Regions from separate parts of the Micromonospora sp. NBRC 107095 genome, predicted to be linked through region 2. Evidence: riboswitches for the same ligand, from Rfam matches in the RefSeq annotation. Region 2 holds a riboswitch; each other region holds the start of a gene.
The links. A riboswitch is a leader RNA that binds a small molecule or an ion and turns the genes downstream of it on or off. The one in region 2 is predicted to bind cyclic di-AMP.
Positions count from the first base shown of each region.

Region 1: it holds a riboswitch for cyclic di-AMP, as region 2 does, so the genes downstream of both, QSK15_RS14810 (transglycosylase family protein) here and QSK15_RS18770 (coiled-coil domain-containing protein) in region 2, are expected to answer to the same signal.
Region 3: it holds a riboswitch for cyclic di-AMP, as region 2 does, so the genes downstream of both, QSK15_RS03280 (coiled-coil domain-containing protein) here and QSK15_RS18770 (coiled-coil domain-containing protein) in region 2, are expected to answer to the same signal.
Region 4: it holds a riboswitch for cyclic di-AMP, as region 2 does, so the genes downstream of both, QSK15_RS01130 (C40 family peptidase) here and QSK15_RS18770 (coiled-coil domain-containing protein) in region 2, are expected to answer to the same signal.

Region 1 covers NZ_BSTU01000002.1:540,881-544,088, reverse strand. The annotation lists gene dinB (DNA polymerase IV) at 1-587, shown strand, start outside; gene QSK15_RS14815 (hypothetical protein) at 711-1,079, shown strand; gene QSK15_RS14810 (transglycosylase family protein) at 1,177-1,845, opposite strand; cyclic di-AMP (ydaO/yuaA leader) riboswitch at 1,846-2,018, opposite strand; gene QSK15_RS14805 (hypothetical protein) at 2,230-2,730, opposite strand; gene htpG (molecular chaperone HtpG) at 3,047-3,208, opposite strand, start outside.
Region 2 covers NZ_BSTU01000003.1:426,924-430,131, reverse strand. The annotation lists gene QSK15_RS18775 (hypothetical protein) at 1-397, opposite strand, end outside; gene QSK15_RS18770 (coiled-coil domain-containing protein) at 539-1,603, opposite strand; cyclic di-AMP (ydaO/yuaA leader) riboswitch at 1,609-1,740, opposite strand; gene QSK15_RS18765 (cation diffusion facilitator family transporter) at 1,884-2,801, opposite strand; gene QSK15_RS18760 (HelD family protein) at 2,908-3,208, opposite strand, start outside.
Region 3 covers NZ_BSTU01000001.1:681,904-685,111, forward strand. The annotation lists gene QSK15_RS03275 (carbonic anhydrase) at 1-392, shown strand, start outside; gene QSK15_RS03280 (coiled-coil domain-containing protein) at 449-1,468, opposite strand; cyclic di-AMP (ydaO/yuaA leader) riboswitch at 1,473-1,603, opposite strand; gene QSK15_RS03285 (YibE/F family protein) at 1,770-3,140, opposite strand.
Region 4 covers NZ_BSTU01000001.1:230,756-233,963, forward strand. The annotation lists gene QSK15_RS01125 (N-acetylmuramoyl-L-alanine amidase) at 1-1,617, opposite strand, end outside; cyclic di-AMP (ydaO/yuaA leader) riboswitch at 1,853-1,988, shown strand; gene QSK15_RS01130 (C40 family peptidase) at 2,002-3,042, shown strand; gene dcd (dCTP deaminase) at 3,101-3,208, opposite strand, start outside.

The DNA.
Region 1 (3,208 bases), on a different contig from region 2:
TGGCCCGCCTCGGCGAGGCGGCGCTGGTGTCGGTGCTCGGGGCGGGCGCCGGCCGGCACCTGCACGCGCTGGCGCACAATCGCGACCCCCGGGCGGTGCAGGTGGGGCGGCGGCGCGGGTCGATGGGCGCGCAGCACGCGCTCAGTCGCACCCCGCACGCCTCCACGGAGTTGGACGCCATCCTCGCCGGCCTGGTCGACCGGGTCAGCCGGCGGATGCGGGCGGCCGGGCGGTCCGGCCGCACAGTGGTGTTGCGCCTGCGCTTCGGCGACTACACCCGGGCCACCCGCTCGCACACGGTGGGTAAGGCGACGGCGGACACCACGCCACTGCTCGCCGCCGCGCGTGCCCTGCTGCGCGCGGCGCTGCCCGAGATCGATCGCCGTGGTGTCACCCTGATCGGTGTCTCGGTAGGCAACCTCGACGACAACCCGGTCCAGCCAGAGCTGCCGTTCCAGCCCGATGCCGGTTCCGATCTGGACGCTGCGGTGGACGCGGTCCGCGACCGGTTCGGATCGGCCGCACTCACCCGGGCGGTGTTGCTCGGCCGGGAGCCGGGGGTGGAGATGCCACTCCTGCCGGACTGACCGATACGCGTGCGGCGTCCGCGTCCGAGCTGCGATCAGAGACACATCACAGCAGGTCGGCGGTTTAGCCGGCGGCTGACGGGTGACCCTTGAGGGGTACAGCCTGACGAGGGGGGCCCACTCATGTCCGACGACACCAGCAACCGACCGAGCCGCACCGCCGAGCGTCCGCACGACGTGACCGACCCGCTGCTGTGGCAGTTGGCGATCGACGTGCTGAGCGCACACGAGCCGGACGACGAGGGCCGGTGCCGCAACCTTCAGTGCGCCGGTCAGTCCTGGCCGTGCGCGGCCCGTGCCGGTGCCGAGCACTCGCTGCGACTGTCCCGCAGCACGCCCGACTCGGTCGAGAGGATCACCGACGGCGACGACAGTGACGACGTGGGCGCGGGCCGTCCCGGGGAGTCCGCGGTTCCCGCGTCCCGCTGGGGCTGGAACGCCGGCCCGGCATCGTCGCATCGAGGGCCGAAGGCGTCCGCCTCGGCGGCGTGACGGCGGCCCGCACGAGGCATCATGGGCACCCGGGCTGACAGCACGACACACACGAACGCTCGGCCGGTGATCCGGCCGAGCGTTCGTGTGTCATCCGTCAGAGGCTGAGCCGCTGACCCGGAAAGATCAGACCCGGGTCTGCTCCGACCACCTGCCGGTTGTCCTCGTACAGGGCCTGCCAGCCGCCGGCCACCCGCTGGTCGGCAGCAATCTCGGACAGGGTGTCGCCCGACCTGACCAGGTACGTCTGGCCGCCCGCCACCGGCGCGGTGCGCTGGTGGTCGCGGGTCGCCGGCTGCTCGCCACGCGACGACCGCTCCTGCGGTTTGGTGGGCTTCGCGGTCGACGTCGTCGACTTTCCGGTGGATCTGGTCGACGACTTCGCGGCGGACTTGGTCGCGGAGCCGCCCTTCTTGCCGCAGGTCGGCCACGCGCCGATGCCCTGCCCGTCGAGCACCTTCTCGGCAACGGCGATCTGCTCGCCACGGCTGGCCAGGTCGGCGCGGGCGGCGTACTTCTTGCCGCCGTAACCGGCCCAGGTGCTCTGCGAGAACTGAAGCCCGCCGTAGTACCCGTTACCAGTGTTGATCTTCCAGTTGCCGCCGGACTCGCACTTGGCGATCGCGTCCCAGTTGACGGCGGCCTGCGCCGGGGCGGCCGGCCCGAAGAGGGCGACAGCGCCGGTGACCGCGCCGACGGCAAGGGTGCCGACGGCAAGGCGGCGGGTGGTGACCCGTCGGTGACGGGGGGTGTAGACAGACGTCATGTGAGCTTCCTCCACGCCGGCGAGGTGAGCTGTCGGGTTCGGGCCGAGGAGCCCGGCCGCGCGGTGGCGGCTTCACCCCGAGGTGACATGCACCGAGGAACGTGTGGGTCCCCCGCTCCTGCCCGGGTGACTGGGTTCCGACGACCGGGGGCAGGATTTGGCGTTGCCGGCCGTGGTGTCCGCGTTGGCGAACCCGACCGACGTTAGGCACCGTCGGTGACGGTCGCCCACCCCTTGTGAACTCTTTCACCGGGCCACGCGGGGCGGGTCCCGCAGCGGTTGCGGGCGAACGACGTCTGTGCAGTGACCATCGTGGACCGTTTCCGATCAGGTCGGCACAGCAGGCGGTGCGAACACGGCCACGGCCCGGCCGGACAGTTCGATTCAGGCGGTCGCCTGGTATCTGCGGAGCGCAGCTTCGGCAAGTTGGTCCAGGTACCTGTCACCACCGGGTTTGTTGCCCTCCTCCTGAATGACCACCAGAGTGGTCCCGATCCGGACGAGGACGCTGTCGCATTCCAGCGTGTCGGCACCGTAGGTCGCGCTGCACCTGACGTGAATGCTGTCGTCGCCCAACCGCGGCCCTGCTGCCACTGCGAAGCGATGGCTGCCGCCCTGGCCGGACGATGCGACGGTGGGACAACGGCCGATCAGGGTTCGCAGGTCGGCCATTGCTCGTCGTGCACCGTCATCGGCGTACGTCCTGAGGACTTCGGTCCCCACCCACAGGTCATCCGGGCCCGCGTCATAGCTGAGGGTGGCCGCGGCCATCGCTGACGGAGTCCCGGTCAGCCGCCTCGCTGACAACAGCGGGGTCATGCTGCCCGAGCAGGCGTCTGAGCGTTGTTTCCCGGCATCGGGCGACATGACTGTCGCAATGTCCACAGTGAATCCTGACGGCACCGAGTCCGTGGCGACCAGGCGTGCGGACAGCGCCGGGGAGTAGCCCGGCCCGCCCGTCGCCGGAACTACTGGCTCGGGCGGCTTCGTGGCTGTGGCCGAGCCCGTCGTCTGCGCCGCGGAGGGGATCGCTTCGCCCGCTGACCGATCCGCTGTACGAGCCGGTGCGGAACCGCAGGCGGTCACCGTGCAGACGGCCACCACAGCGGCTGACGTACGCAGCACCATCCTGAGCACCGACGGACTCCAGCCTCTCGTGCGGAACGCGTGACGTTAGCAGCGGGCGAGCGATCCCCTACGGCTACAGGGTGCGGGCCAGCCGGTCGGCGAGCGTCCGGGTGAAGCGGGCCGGGTCGGTCAGCTCACCACCCTCGGCGAGCACCGCCAAGCCGTAGAGCAGCTCGGCGGTCTCGGTCAGGGCGGCGGAGTCGCTGCCCTGTTCGTGGGCCTTGCGCAGCCCGGA
Region 2 (3,208 bases):
ACACGGCCGGCGCGATGACCAGGTCGGCGCGGTCCCGGGCGGGCAGGGCGGCGCCGACCGCTCCGGCGTGGCGCAGGTTCGGGGTGAGCAGGAGCAGCACCAGCCCGACCATCACCGTGGTGAGCACGAGCTTGACCAGCACCCAGCGGTGCCGCAGGAGGCCCCACGGGGTGAGCAGTGAACTGGCCACTCCGATCAGCCAGACCAGGACGCTCAGCGGCGCGAACAGCACCGTGCCGATCAGGGCCGTGACCGGGTAGACCACCGCCGGGTCGGCGCCCCGCTGCACGGCGATGCCGAGGGTGAGCAGCACCAGGTCGGTGCCGAGCCAGCCGAGCGAGGTGACGAGGTGCAGGGTGAGCAGCGCCTTGCGGGCGGTGGGTCGGATCCGAGGCATACCGCGATGCTGCCCGCCGGCCCCGGCCGGGTCGTCCGCCGAGCGACGACACCAGGGGTACGCCCGGCGACGTAGCCGGCCCCGGACGCACGTGATGCCTGTGAGTCATCACCATGACTCACAGGCATCACGTGGCGTGGGTCAGTAGACCGACAGGTGTACGTGGTTGGTGTGGTCGCTGGACGGGTCGCCGCCCGCCCCGCTGTACGACTTCCACCCGCTGCTGGGCAGCCAGATCTGCCGGTACCAGATCACGTAGAGCACGGCGAGCCGGTCGGCGTTGCGGATGAAGTACGCGGCCAGGTTGTTGCCGTAGGTCTTGTCGCCGCCGGTGGCATCCCCGCCGAAGCCGCCCTTCTGTGCGGCGAAGTCGCAGGCCCGGCCCTTCGGGTGTTCACCGGAGCCGCTGGGGCGGTGGCACGAGACGTACCGGGTGAAGCCCGCGGCCTTGGCCTGGTTGAGCGCGTGCAGGGTGCGCGGGGTGATGCAGCCGCTGGCCGGCGTCGGGTCGTTGACGCTGCACGACTCGGCGGGCCAGGAGCCGTCGGAGTTGCGCGGTGCGGCCGTCGCGTTGGCGGTGGAGGTGCCCCGGTTGGAGCCGGTGTCGGTGGCGCTCTGCGTCTTGGGTGTGGTGGCCACGGTCAGGGCCCGTTCGGCCTGTTCCTTGCGCTTGGCCATCACGGCGACCTGCTTGCGCTGTTCGGTGATCTCGCCGTCCAGCGCGACGCGGGTGCGGGTGGCCTGGTCCTTGCTCTTCAGCAGGTCGCGGAGCACCCGGTCCTCGTTGGCGGCCACCGCGTCCAGGGCGGCTGCCCGGTCCATGAAGCCTTCCGGGGTGCTGCTGTTGAGCAGCGCCGACATCGCGCCGAGTCGTCCGGTCCGGTACGCCACCTCGGCGATCTCGCCGACCTTGCCGTTGCGCTGCTCGATCTCGACCTCGATGGTCTTCAGCTGGGTGGTGAGTTGCTTCTGCCGTTGTACCGAGGTGTCCAGGGCGCGCTTGGCGTCCAGGTAGCCCTTGCTGGCCGCGTCGAGTTGGGCGCGCAACGCCGGGGTGCCGCCCTCCTCGTCCGAGTCGGGTGCGGCGGCCCGCAGGCCGGTCGGGGGAGCGGCCGAGGCGGTGCCGGCCGGAAGCGCGACGCCGAGGGCGAACATCGCGACGATCAGGGCCGCCAGTCGGGCGGCGGGTGGTCGTGCTGGTGCCACTGCGCATGTCCTTCCGTCAGCCGCCGACCGGGTTAGCTGACGGGTTCGGGACGGAAGATCCCTACCGCTGACGCGGATGCACCCCAGGAACATGGTTCCCCGGTTCGCCCGGTTGGGCGATTAGGCGGCGACCGCCACCGGCGCCGGGAGGCGCCGCCTGGTGGAGGCCGGGACCGAGCCTACCGGTGCCGGTGGGGCCCTTGCAGCCAATGTGACGGACGGTGCGTACGTCACCACGGAAAATTACCCTAAAAGTGAAGCAACGCTCCGAAAAGACCTGTCACCACTCGATGGAGCCGCACACGCCGGAGGCGGCGCCCGGCTCGATCTGCAACGTCGCGTGTTCGATGCGGAAGTCGTCGTGCAGGGCCGTACGCGCCGCGGTGAGCACCGCGCCGACCTCCGCCCCGGGTGCCATGGTCAGGTGTGCGGAGGCCACCTCCATGCCCGAGGTGAGCGTCCAGACGTGCAGGTCGTGCACCTCGACGACGCCGGGCACCGCGGCCAGCCGGTCGTGCACGGCGGTCACCTGGAGGTGCTCCGGGGCGGCCTGCACCAGGATGCGGATGGCGGCGCGGGCCAGCCGCCAGGTGCGCGGCAGGATGAACACGCCGATGGCGACCGCGACCAGGGGGTCCGCCCACCACCAGTCGGTGACGGTGATGAGCAGCGCCGCCCCGATGACGCCGACCGAGCCGAGCAGGTCACCGAGCACCTCCAGGTAGGCGCCCTGGAGGTTGATGCTCTCCCGCGCTCCGGCGCGCAGCAGGGCGAAGGCGGCGGTGTTCGCGAGCAGACCGAGTACGGCCACCGCGAGCATCGGACCGGCGACGACCTGGTGCGGGTCGCCGAACCGGCGGATCGCCTCGATCACCACGTAGATCGCCACGCCGGAGAGCAGGACGGCGTTGGCCAGCGCGGCGAGCACCTCGAGCCGGTAGAGCCCGAAGGTGCGCTGCGGGTCGTTGGTGGCCCGCCGAGTCGCCGTGATCGCGGCGAGCGCCATCCCGATGCCGAGCACGTCGGTGAACATGTGCCCGGCGTCGGAGAGCAGGGCGAGTGAGCCGGTGTGCAGGGCGGTCACCGCCTCGACCACCATCAGGGTGGCGAGCAGCCCGAACGCCGCCCAGAGTCGACCCCGGTGCTGGTGTGCGGCATTGGCGACGGACCCATGGTGGTGGTCATGACCTGCGCCCACGAGATTCACCTTCCGCCGCCGGCCGGGACCCGGTCAAATGTATGCTCACATCGCTATGTGTGCAAGTGTACGGGCGATGCCTCGCGCTGGCGGCGGTCCGCGCAGGTCAGCCGGTCGGGTCGATGGTGGTGAGCCGCTGCGTGGCCCGGGAGAGCGCCACGTACAGGGTGCGTACGCCGGCGCCCGGGTCCGCCCGGATCTCGCTCGGGGCGACCAGCACCACCCCGTCGTACTCCATGCCCTTGGCCTCCAGGCTGGTCACCACCTGCAACCTGGGCGCGCCGAGTGCGCCGAGCCAACCGGCGACCTCGTCGCGGCGGGGGACCGGCGTGATCACCCCGACCGTACCCTCCACCTGGGCCAGCAGTCCGGTAGCGGCCTCCACGGTCGCGGTCTCCAACCCGGCG
Region 3 (3,208 bases), on a different contig from region 2:
CGGTGACAGTGCTCGGCACTCCGCTGGTGGTGGTGCTCGGACACGACCTGTGCGGTGCGGTGCAGGCCGCCCGGGAGTCCACCGCGACCGGCACCGCGCCGAGCGGCCACCTGGGCGCGGTGGTCGACGCCGTGCTGCCCAGCCTGCGCCGCGCCGAGGTCGAGGGCGTTGACGACATCGACGGCATCGTCGACATCCACATCGCACAGACCGTCGAGACGTTGCTCGGGCAGTCCCCCGTGCTGGCCGACGAGGTGGCCCGGGGGCGGTGCGCGGTGGTGGGGATGTCCTACCGGCTGGCCGCCGGGGCGGTGCGCCCGGTTGCTGTCGTGCCGGCTGGCTTCGCGACGCTGGACGCCCCGGCCGACCCGGCTGCCCCTGCCACCGTGTGACGCGACGAGGGCCGCTCCGCGTCACGCGGAACGGCCCTCGAACGGGGTCGTACGGGTCAGAGCAGCGACATGTGCACGTGGTCGGTGTGGTTCGACGGCCCGCTGTACGAACTCCAGCCGGTGGCCGGGAACCAGATCTGCCGGTTCCAGATCACGTAGTAGATGCCGAGCCGGTCGGCGTTACGGATGAGGAACGCGGCGACGTTGTTGCCGTACATCCGGGTGTCGTTGTTGTGCCACGGCGAGAAGCCGCTCTTCTGCAGCGACCAGTCGCAGGCGCGGCCCTTCGGGTGCTCCCACGGCCCGCCGGGGCGGTAGCAGCCGACGAACCGGTTGAAACCGGCCGCCTTGACCTCCTTGTACGCGTGCAGCGTGCGCGGCGTGACGCAGCCGGACGTGGTGGGGTCGTCTTCGCTGCACGACTGGGGCTTCCAGTCACCGTCGGCGGTGCGACCCGGGCCGATCTTGGCGACCTTGGAGGTGGCGTCCACCAGGCCGCCGGTGAAGCCCTTTCCGCCGACGAGGGCGAGCGCCTTGTTGGCCTCGCTCTTCCGCTTCGCCATCAGGGCGGTCTGCTTCTGCTGCTCGCGGACCTCGGTGTCGAGGGCCAGCTTGGCCTGCTCGGCGCGGGCCTTCGCCTCGTTGACCGCGGAGAGCTTCTTCTCGTTGACCATGTTCATCTCGTCGAGCACCGCGGCGCGCTGGACGAACGAGTCGGGGGCGTCGCTCTCCAGCAGCATCGCGATCGCGCCGATCCGGCCGGTCCGGTAGGCCTGGGCGGCGATCTGCCCGACCTGCGGGGCCAGCGCTGCCAGGTCGGCGTTGGCCCGGTCGACCTCCGCGGCCAACTCGCTCTGCCGCTTCTTGGATTTGTCCAGCTTGGACTTGGCGGCGGAGTAGTCGCGGTTGGCCTGCTCGATGACGTCGTTGAGCAGCTTGGGCTCGCCGTCCTCCTCGTGCCCGGACGGTGTGGGGTTCGTCGGGGCGGCGTGCGCCGGGAGTGGCCCGGCGAACACGGTCAGTGCGGCGATCACGGCCACCACGGGTGTCAACCAGCGGCGTAGGGGTGCCGTCACAATGTTCCCTTCCGTCGACCGCCGACCGGGTTAGCTGACGGGTTCGGGGCGGAAGCGGCCCCTACCGCTGACGCGGATTCACCCCACGTACCTGGGTCCCCGGCTCGCCGGTTGGCGATTGGGCGGTGGCACCGCAGGCGCCGCTTCGCGCCTTCATCGGTGACCGGCAGCGAGGTTACCCGAGAGTCGACCGGCTGAGCTACGCCTGGATGCCGACCAAAAGCGTCATTTCGCCATAGCGTTGAGTGACCAGTGACGTGGTTCTCAGGGTGGTTGCCCGATCTGGTCACGCTGAGGAGTGTCACCATGCCGTATCCGTGCTCCTGTTCGACTCCGGCCACCGGTCGGTGGCCCCGGGTGGGGGTGCGGCCCGCTGCCGGTCCGGCTCGTTGGAGCCGGCCGTTCGCGGTGAGCTGAGGGCGGCGAGTGCCTCGCTGCGGTCCGGCTGGGGGCGCGCGGCGGGAGCGTCGGCCGGCGGCACGGCGTCGGTACGCCCGGCGGCGGTCACCACCGCGGCCAGCCCGGTGGTCAGCGGCACGGCGGCGATCAGACCGAGGGTGGCGACCGCGCTGCGGACGATCTCCTGGGCGAGGAACTCACTGGTGAGGATCTGCCCGATCGGTCGCGCGTCGGCGGTGAGCAGGAGCAGCAGGGGCAGCGACGCGCCCGCGTACGCCAGCACGATGGTGTTGACAGTGGAGGCGATGTGCGCGCGGCCGACCCGGGTGGCCGCCCGGTACAGCTGCAACCGGGTCAGGCCGGGGTTGGCGTTGGCCAGTTCGGTGACGGTGGCCGCCTGGGTGACCGTCACGTCGTCGAGCACCCCGAGCGATCCGATGATGATCCCGGCGAGCAGCAGTCCGTGCAGGTCCACGTTGCCCTGGAACATCGACAGGGTGGTGGCGTCTTCGCTGCCGAACCCGGTGAGGTGGGTGGCGGCCGTGGCGATGGTGGCGAGTACGCCGGTCAGCACCAGGCTGCCCAGGGTGCCGAGTACGGCGACCGAGGTCTGTGCGGTGACCCCGTGCGTCAGATAGAGCACCACGAACATGATCAGGGCCGCGCCGACCACCGCCACCAGCAGGGGTGACCTGCCGGCACCGATACCCGGCAGCACGAAGGTGAGCAGGATGGCGAAGCTGGCGGCCAGTCCGGCGAGCGCGGCCAGACCCCGCCACCGACCGAACGCGACGATCGCGGCCGCGAAGACCACCGCCAGCCAGATCATCGGGGTGCCGCGTTGGTGCTCGGCGATGTTCCAGTTGCTGGTGGTGGGATCGGTGGGATCGGTCAACTCGACCAGGATGACCTCGTCGCCCACCTCGACCCGCGGTGCGCCGGGTCCGTCCGGCACCGGCGTCTGTACCTGCTGGCCGGCGGTCGGCCCGTCGTCCACCCGGACGTCGACGGTGCCGCACCGTCCGTCGCCGACCCTCGGGGTGCCCTCGGGGACCGACGGCACCGGCGGGCACGGCTCGTTCACCACCCGGGTGACCGTGCCGCTGTAGCGCGGCACGTCCGCGCCGCCGTCGGTCTGCGGTGACCCGCCGCGCGGCCAGAGCAGCACCGCGGCGAGCACTGTGGCGACGAAGAGGGGTACCACCGTCACGATGAGGATCCGTCGCACCCTCGGTGGGGCGGACGGAGCCGGGCGGGTGTGGTCGGAACCCAAGGCGAGACTCCCAACGATCCGGTGCGGGGTACGGGTCAGCGAGCCGGGCGGTTCACCGTTTCGGGGGA
Region 4 (3,208 bases), on a different contig from region 2:
GTGGAACCAGGCCCGCTGCCCGAGGTACCAGATCGCCGTCCAGTCACCCTGCCTGCCGGCCAGCGCGTACGTCTGCCCGGCGGATGCCCGCGCCCCGTGGTCGGACACGGCCATCGTGTTCGGGGTGCCGTCCGGGCGGAGCGCGACGTCGTTGACCAGCGGCGCGTCCGCGGACGGTGCGCTCCGGAGCACCACCGCCGAGGAGCCACGCGGTACGCACGGCACGCCGGCGGTGACGCAACCGGTGAACGCCGGCTGGTTGGTGGCGTAGTCGGGGTCGATGCGGACCAGACCGGTGGCCGGGGTGCCGGTGTCCAGTCGGGGTGCGTGCAGCAGGTCGAAGTAGTGCGTCCAGTCCCAGTACGGTCCCGGATCCCAGTGCATTCCCCGCACGGTGGAGGCGACGGTGCCGGGCACGTTGTCGTGGCCGATGATGTGTTGCCGGTCCAGCGGGATGCCCAGCCGCAGCGCCAGGTGCCGGACCAGCTTCGCCGAGGTCCGGTACATCGCCTCGGTGTACCAGGTCCCCTGCGCCGCGAAGCCCTCGTGTTCCAGCCCGATCGACTTCGCGTTGACGTACCAGTTGCCGGCGTGCCACCCGACGTCCTTGGTCTTCACATGCTGGGCGATGTGCCCGTCCACCGAGCGCAGCGAGTAGTGCCAGCTGACGTAGGTCGGATCCTGGACGAGTTGCAGGGTCGTCGCCCAACTCGCCTCGGTGTCGTGGATGACGATGTATTCGATCTTCTGTCGGGCGGGCCGGTCGGAGAGGTCGTGGTTGCCGTAGTCCCCGTCGCCGAACGCCTCGTAGGGTGCCGGGATCCACTCGCAGGAGATGGTGCGGGGGCACTCCACCCCGTCTGGGCGGGCCAGCTGGCGCAGGCCCAGCCGGTCCAGCCAGGAACGCTCGGGCCGCACCGCGCGGGCCGGCAGGGTGATCCGCTGGCCGTCGTCGGTCACCCGGGACTGGCCCGCACCGATGGTGGTGAAGACCTCGTCGGCGAAGGCCGCGGCGGCGTCGGCGCTGTCCGCGCCCGAGTAGCGGGCCACCGCGCCGTACCAGGCGGCCGGGTCGGTGTCGGCACCGACCGGCGCGTCCAGCTCCCGTTGGTACGCGCTCAGCAGCGCCGCCCCACCCCGGATGTTGAGGCCCGCGTCGGTGCGCAGTGCCTCGGGGGCGACTCCGGTCAGCGTGGCGGCGGCGTCCACGGTCTGCAACGCTGCGGTGGACGGCGCGGGGGCCTCGACCGGTCGGGGCGCGGGCACCCGGGCGGGCCGGGAGTCGTCGCCGCGCGGGTCCTCGGCACCGGTGTCGTGGTGACCGCGCCCGGGTAGGGCGGCCACGTGCCGGGCGTCGGTCAGGTGCATCGGGCCGTAGCCGCCACTGGTGCTCGGTGTGCCGGCGTTGGTGTCCCAGCGGGACTCCAGGTAGGAGACGCCGAGCAGCACGACTGTCGGCACCCCGTACTCGGTGGCCGCGGCGGCGTACTGCTGCTGACGGTCGGTGGTGGGCGCGGCGGCGGCCGGGCCGGCGGAGAGTGGCACCGTGGTCGCGGCGGCGACCACGGCGGCGGCGAGCAGTGCCCGCCAGCCGGTCGACAGGGTTGGATGGTGCATCGAACCCCCTAGATTCTCGCGGAGTGAGGTGAGGTCACCATCGCGCCGTCCGGGAGGTCAGGTCAATACCTTTCCATCTATCGAAGCCTGGGGAAAGAATTCTTCACGCACGGTCGGTGACCTCGTCCAATCGGTACGGAGTGTCACGGCCGTGCGGGTTGCGGATCGGTAACAAGCGTCTCTACTCTGGTCATTCGTCGGGCCGACAGCAGCTCCGCCCAGCCCGGGCGGTAACGGACCGACACCGCCGAGTCGTTTCCGAGCGAACCGGGGACCCAGGTCCCTCGGGGTGAATCCGCAGCCACTGCGGTAGGGCGCCGACTTCCCGCCCGAACCCGTCAGCTAACCCGGTAGGCGGTCAGGAAGAAGGAGTACGGAACCCCGGTGGCACTCCATGCCCCGCGGCCGTCGTCCGAGCGGTCGGCATCAGCCGGCCCGGCGTCGATCGTGCCGCGCCCACGCTGGTCCCGCTTCACCACCGCACTCGCCGCCCTGGCCGGCATCGCCGTCGTGCTGACCGGCAGTGCCACGGCGGCGCACGCCGACCCGTCGGTCGCCGAGATCGAGCGCCAGATCGACGCCGACTGGAACAAGCTCGAACCGATCATCGAACGGCACAACGCCACCCGCATCGACCTCGCCGCGAAGCGCAAGCAGGCCGACGCGCTGGCCGCCCGGATCGCCCCGCTGGAGCGCCAGGTCGACGCCGCGATGGACAAGGTCGGCGCCCTGGCCGCGCGCGCCTACAAGGGTGAGAACGTCTTGACCGTCAACGCGGTGCTGGGCAGCCGGTCGCCCAGCGAGGTGGTCGGCCAGCTCGAGATGCTCGACCGCTTCGCGCACAACCAGCAGAAGGACGTACGCGAGGTCGCCGACCTGCGCGACCAGCTGGCCGCGCAGAAGGCGCCGCTGGACGAGATGGTGGCCCAGCTGACCCGCACCGAAGCTCAGCTGGCGGCGAAGAAGAAGCAGATCAACGAAGAGATCGACCGCCTGCAGAAGCTGCGCCTCAAGGTGTACGGCAACGGCGGCGGTGGCCCACTGCGCCCCGCGCCCTGCCCGGGCAGCTACCCCGGCGGCGCCGCAGGCACCGCCGTCAAGTTCGCCTGTGCCCAGATCGGCAAGCCCTACGTCTGGGGTGCGGAGGGTCCGAACTCGTACGACTGCTCCGGGCTGATGCTGGCCGCCTGGGCGAAGGCCGGCGTGTCGCTGCCGCACAACGCCGCCGCGCAGAGCCGCGTCACGAAGAACGTCAGCAGGGGCGACCTGCGCCCCGGCGACCTGGTTTTCTACTACAGCGACATCCACCACGTCGGTATGTACGTCGGCGGCGGCTGGGTGGTGCACGCCTCGCAGGCCGGTCAGCCGGTCAAGATGAAGAAGGTCGACGACGGCCCGATCCACAGCTACGGCCGCCCGGGCTGACCCCGGATGACGACAGGGCCCGCCGCGATCCGTCGCGGCGGGCCCTCGTCGTCGTGGTTCAGCGGGTGGGCCAGGTGCGCCAGTGCTGCCAGGCGCGGCTGGGCGTCGGCCCCCGCTGGCCCTGGTAGCGCGAGCCGTAGACCGCCGAGCCGTACGGGTGCTCGGC